DNA from 2 places in the Lachnoclostridium sp. Marseille-P6806 genome. Region 1 is predicted to be linked to the other one. Evidence: riboswitches for the same ligand, from Rfam matches in the RefSeq annotation. Region 1 holds a riboswitch; the other holds the start of a gene.
The links. Region 1 has a riboswitch for FMN ahead of ribD (bifunctional diaminohydroxyphosphoribosylaminopyrimidine deaminase/5-amino-6-(5-phosphoribosylamino)uracil reductase RibD). Riboswitches for the same ligand answer to the same signal wherever they lie in the genome.
Positions count from the first base shown of each region.

Region 2: it holds a riboswitch for FMN, as region 1 does, so the genes downstream of both, ACESON_RS10865 (ECF transporter S component) here and ribD (bifunctional diaminohydroxyphosphoribosylaminopyrimidine deaminase/5-amino-6-(5-phosphoribosylamino)uracil reductase RibD) in region 1, are expected to answer to the same signal.

Region 1 covers NZ_CAXSLG010000005.1:153,823-156,953, forward strand. The annotation lists gene ribE (riboflavin synthase) at 7-648, opposite strand; gene ribD (bifunctional diaminohydroxyphosphoribosylaminopyrimidine deaminase/5-amino-6-(5-phosphoribosylamino)uracil reductase RibD) at 629-1,717, opposite strand; FMN riboswitch at 1,891-2,005, opposite strand; partial or broken gene ACESON_RS08210 (Maff2 family protein) at 2,114-2,242, opposite strand; partial or broken gene ACESON_RS08215 (VirD4-like conjugal transfer protein, CD1115 family) at 2,461-3,131, opposite strand, start outside.
Region 2 covers NZ_CAXSLG010000007.1:197,927-201,057, reverse strand. The annotation lists gene ACESON_RS10870 (BCCT family transporter) at 1-742, shown strand, start outside; gene ACESON_RS10865 (ECF transporter S component) at 946-1,587, opposite strand; FMN riboswitch at 1,770-1,888, opposite strand; gene nrdI (class Ib ribonucleoside-diphosphate reductase assembly flavoprotein NrdI) at 1,971-2,333, opposite strand; gene ACESON_RS10855 (N-acetylmuramoyl-L-alanine amidase) at 2,425-3,123, opposite strand.

The DNA.
Region 1 (3,131 bases):
ATCCTCCTAATAACCATATTTCTCTAAAAATTCCTTTGTGATATGACTGTCCGTGTTCTGTTTGAAAGACAAGAATTTTCCAACATATTTTCCAACTATATCTGCTTCCAGATTGACAGAATCACCCTCTTTTCGCTCATTCAATACTGTTTGTCTGACGGTATGGGGAATCGCTGAAATAGAAAATCTATCTCTGTCGGCTTTGGCAATTGTCAAACTGATACCGTCGATTGCAACAGAACCTTTTTCTACAACATACCTCATGATTTCCGGGTTTGTATGTATGGTAAACCAGACCGCATTATCATCTTTTTGTATGTACACGATTTTGCCTGTGCCATCTATATGTCCGGAGACAATGTGTCCTCCAAATCTTCCGCTTGCCGACATTGCTCGTTCCAGATTCACATGACCACCAGGGATAAGGGCTGCCAGTGCAGAACGGTTTAAGGTTTCGTGCATAACGTCCGCAACAAATGAGCCTGAGTACAGGGCTGTAACAGTTAGACAAACTCCATTTACTGCAATACTATCCCCTATTTTCATATCCTCCAGCACTGTTTTCGCACAAACTTCAAGGACGACGGAAAGCTGTCCTTTTTTGATTTTATGAACCGTTCCGATTTCCTCAATGATTCCCGTAAACACTTTGCTCTACCTCACTTTCAATCAGAAAATCTTCACCCAGCGGAAGAACACAGCTATTCTTTAATCGGAAAGCCGCAGTAGGATAGCAAATGCCCTCTCCCTCTATCGGAGTTTTTGCAGCCTGTCCACCAAATAATTTAGGTGCGATATAAGCCTGCACTTTCTGTACAATACCGCTGGAAAGAGCTGCCCAATTTAACGTCCCTCCACCCTCCAGCAAAATGCTGTCAATCTGTTTTTCCCCTAATAAATACATAAGCTGTTCTAAATCCACATGACCGTTTCTTTCCTCGACAAGCAGGACATGGCAGCCTTTTTTCTCATACAAGGCACATCTTTCTGCGTCCCTGCAACAGGTTGCAATTATTGTAGGAATCTGCTTTGCTGTGGAAACAACGTTCGCACTTAGAGGTATGCGAAGCGTGGTGTCACAAATAATGCGAATCGGATTTTTTCCACCCTCTATCCGGCAGGTAAGCTGTGGGTCGTCTGTCAATATTGTTCCGATTCCTGCCATAATTGCAGCATATCGGTGACGCTGCTGTGCGACATGGCGTCGTGCCGTTTCGCCCGTGACCCATTTTGACGCTCCTGTTTTAGTTGAAATTTTTCCGTCCATTGTCATGGCATACTTCATCACTACAAAAGGACGCTTGGTTTGAATGTAATGGAAAAACACTTCATTGAGCCTCTCGCAGTCCTCCTGTAAAATATGTTCTGTCACCAAAATCCCTTGTTTTTTTAGAATTTGTATTCCTTTTCCGCTGACAAGGGGATTGGGGTCACCAGAACCGATTACTACCCGTTCAATGCCTGCTTCCATGATTGCATTGATGCAGGGCGGCTGCTTTCCATAATGGCAGCAAGGTTCTAAAGTCACATACATGGTCGCACCTTTTGGATTTTCTGTACATGCCGCTAACGCATTACGTTCTGCATGAGCTTCGCCATATTTTTCGTGCCAACCCTGCCCGATTATCCGTCCTTCCTTTACAATGACAGCTCCTACCATAGGGTTAGGAGAAGTAAAACCGCATCCTTTTTTTGCAAGCTGTAATGCGATTTTCATATAATCACTGTCATTCACAGTATCACCTCCACAAATAGAAAATGCCTTGAACAAAATCGTTCAAGGCAAAAGCAAAAGAGCGCAGGGAATACCTGTGCAAATATAAAGCTCTGGAATATAAAATATCCCAGAGCAATCGCTTTACACGCAGAAAAGAAAACTTTCCTGCGCTTCTTAATCTTCTTTCATCCAGACTATACTGTCGGCTTCGGAGTTTCACCGAATCATGCCTTGCGGCTCGTGGGCTATACCACCGGTAGGGAATTGCACCCTGCCCTGAAGATTTTATTCAATTTACAGGATAAGTATAATCATCTGTTCAATAGTTGTCAAGATTTTTTAGGAATAATGGGCTGCTGCCTGTTCAAATTCTTGTGTGTTACTTTACCGCACATGAGCATTTGCACCAGGGTTGTCGTTGCCGTAACCTTCCAGCAGGTTGATAACGCCCCAGATACCGAGACCGGCACCGAGCGCGATAACGAGGGTCTGAAGAACGGTGATTGCCTGTTCAAAAAATGCCATATAGTTTGTTAGCCGGAATCTGATTAAAAAATAGGTTTGTCATGTTTCATAGGCATACAAAAGCCGGAACAATCTGCCGCCCGGTTTCCGGGGGCATGATTCCGGCTGTCCTCCTTTTTCATTATTTTTCTTGCGATTGTCCGCTTTGTACGCCAATGGCCCGTAGAGGGCAGGTGCGGCGAATAGATAAGATCACTCCTTTCAAAAGCGGAACGAAGTTAAGCGCCCTTTGTGTCTACTTCATATACATCGCAGACCTCATTGGGCTTGAGTTTCAGCCTTGCGGACAGGAATGCTTCAATGTCAAAAGCGTTCTTGTCATCCGCGTCGGCAGTGTACTTGAAATTGGGGTGCTTGGTAATGTCGTACTTATCCGAAAGGAAAGGACGCACGCCACGCAGCTGGAGGATGCACTTGTTTCCATCCATCGTCGCAAGCTCATCCTGGCTCATCAGCTCTTTCCCCAATTTTTGATAGTTGAGCGAGTGGGAAGTTTCCCGTCCACGGCTCTCTCCGGTGTTGTAGGTGTCAATGGTTTCCTTGCCCAGCACGGCAGTCAGCTCCTTGAGGGTGGTTGGCTCCTTACCGCCCAGGAAAATGGAAGTATCCATGTTGCCGATGATGGTATCTGCATTGTCCTTATAGATCGCCTTGAGCTGACTCTGCGCCTGCAACACCAGACAGGCGGAGATCTCACGGCTTCGGATGGTGGCGACCAGCTTTTCCAGACGAGGAATCTGCCCGATATTGGCGGCTTCATCAATGAGACAGCGCACATGGACCGGGAGCCTGCCGCCATACACATCGTCGGCTTTTTCGCAGAGCAGGTTGAAAAGTTGGGTATAACACATGGAAATAAGGAAGTTGAAGCTATCGTCAGTATCACTCA
Region 2 (3,131 bases), on a different contig from region 1:
GCTCCTTGCCTATGTATTTTTCCTGGGAGGAGAAAGCCGATACATTATTGAAACTGGTCTAAGCTCCATTGGTAATCTGGTTCAGAACTTTATCGGACTGTCCACCTGGACAGATGCCCTGCGCACCAGCTCCTTCCCTCAGAACTGGACCATCTTTTACTGGTCCTACTGGATTGTATGGTGTGTAGCAACTCCTTTTTTCATTGGCTCTATCAGCCGAGGGAGAACTGTTCGCCAGGTTGTACTGGGAGGATATTCCTTTGGTCTGGCTGGAACCTTTACCTCCTTCATCATTCTCGGCAATTATGGAATGGGGCTGCAGATGCATGGACGGTTGGATCTGCTTTCTGTATATACAAAAACCGGAGATTTATATGCTGCCATTGTTTCCGTTCTGGAACAGCTTCCGCTTCCCGGACTGGTGCTGATTCTTCTGGTCCTTTGTATGGTAACCTTTTACTCTACATCCTTTGATTCCATTACTCTGGTGGCTGCCGCTTATTCCTACAAGGAGTTGAAGCCGAACGAGGAACCAAACCGGAACATTAAACTGTTCTGGTCTATTATGCTGATTCTGCTTCCCATTGCCCTGATTTTTTCCGAAAATTCCATGGCAAACCTGCAGACAGTATCCATCATTGCCGCCTTCCCTCTGGGAATCATTATCATCCTGATCCTGGGAAGCTTTTTTAAAGATGCCGATGCTTATCTAAAAGAAAAGCAGAATGAAAAGACTTTATAAGCACTAAAAAGAAAGCACTTTGACACACAGCCGAACCGAAACAAAGTCGCGTCACCATCCCTTTTCCTCTAACGAGCAGTGTGCATACTCGCGGAACATTTTTGTATCTTTCGATCAAATTTTCTATAATACAAAAGAGAATCGCCAAAGCCGGTATCTATTCCGCTATTCTGGCGATTCTCTTTTATATTATTTTTTTAATTCTAAGCACGCAGTTTTCTGCTCTGGCCATTTCGCTTCTCTGTTCCAATACTGTGAATCATAGCGCTGATATGCTTATAAACCAGCACCGTAATCATGGAAACCACAATTCCCTTAATCACATTAAACGGCCCTACACAGATAACAGCAAAAGTCCACACATTGCTGACTGCCGGGTTAATAGCCGCCCCGGCCGCAATGATATTTTCCAATGGCATAAAATTGGAATAAAAAGGCAGCATAACCAACGCATTTCCCACGATTGCTGCAGCTGACATGAGAAGGGTTCCTGCTGTCAGAGCTGCCATAGCGCCTTTTCGGGTTTTCTTAAACTGATAAATCAGACCTGCCGGAATAACCATTGCACAGCCAAAGGTCAGATTGGCCAGTTCTCCCACAAAGCCTGTGCTAGTTGGCTTCAATACCAGCTTAACCAAGATTTTCACAACTTCAATAACAGCCCCGGCCACTGGTCCTAAAGCAAAGGTTCCTACCAGAACCGGAACTTCACTGATATCAAGACCATAAAAGCTGGGAGCAAGGAAAGGCAGCGGTATCTCAAATACCATCAGCACCCCTGCCAGAGCTCCGAACATCCCCATCAGAACAACATTTTTTGTTGTCATTAATTTGTTTTCCTTCATGATAACTTCCTCCTGAAAATTATAATATAAGCTCATTCTCCAGAGGAATCATGTGTCTGCCCCTTCGCCGTACCGCCGTTTTTTTGCTTTTCAGGAAAGAGACTTCCCATAAAACAAAAACCCCGGATCCTAAGATCCGGGGCAATATTTTGATCGACAATCACAGCAGCTTTGCTGCCACACAATCTCTTCTCTCATCCAGACTATACTGTCGGTTCCGGAATCACACCGGATCAGCCGCCATAAGCGGTTCGCGGACTATACCGCCGGTGGGGAATTGCGCCCCGCCCCGAAGAACTTATTTATAACTGAATCATAACATAGAAATCCCCAGTTTTCAAGTTCTTTCCGGTATCTGTCCATTTTTAATATAACAACTCTTCCTATTCCGCACACTCCTGCAGACGGGAACGAATCTGGCGATAATCCCATTCATTTCCGGCACCATCAACCTGGGCAATCACAGGAACCTGATACTCTTTTGCAATAATCTCTCCGGCTGCACAGAACGTATCTCCATGACGCTGCATATTACCAGAAACTACAACACCCTTTAGCAGGCTGTGATTTTCTTTCAGAAACTGCTCCACTACCGGAGGTACAATACCTCTTCCGTCCGTATAGGTAAAAAGAATAAAATCACCCTCGGCCTTCTCTGTACCGTCTGCCAGTTTTTTTGCTTCCAGTCCCAGAGACTGAATCAGTTTTTCTACATTTCCTGTTCTTGATGCATATATATATTTCATAAGAATTCTTCCTTTCGTAATCTGTTCAAATGTCTGTTTGGATATTAGTATTATCTAACCGCCTATAGTCTACCATTTTACTATGATTTTGTCAACCGGAAGTATTGATATATTCCATAATTCCCATATAGATAGTCCAGGCCAGCCGCTGCTGATACTCTTCTGAATTCAGTCGTGCTGCTTCTTCCCAGTTTGAAAGAAATCCGCACTCTACAATCACAACAGGTACTTTCACATGAAGCAGAAGATAATAATTGCCATTTGGTTTTGCCAGCCTTCTGTTTTTCTCTCCTAATACAAAATCAAAACGCTTCTGCAGGATTTCTGCCAGGCGCTTTCCTTCTGCAGAATCCTTATAATAAAATACCTGGCCTCCAAATATGGCTTCTTCATGATAACTGTTCTGATGAATGCTGACTGCCAGGATCGGTGCCGCCTCGTTGATTTTATCGCACCGGTTTTTCATATCTGCTCTTTTTTTATTGGCATCATCTTCCTGGTAAAGCCCGCAATCATCCTCTCTTGTCATAATAACCGTCACATCCGATGCTTCCAGGAAGCCTTTTACCTTTTCTGCAATCTGAAGATTAATATCCTTCTCCAGGCTTCCGTCAACTCCGATTTTTCCAGGATCCGTGCCGCCATGTCCACTGTCAAGAACTACCACTGGTTGTTTTTTTCCCGCTGTCACATTCTGACCGGATACCATAAGCCCTGCATGCCTGGATATCAGAAACACAAAAGTCAGCAGCATAGCCGCCATCAGTATTTCCGCTTTCCGATTCTCCACAAAAATCC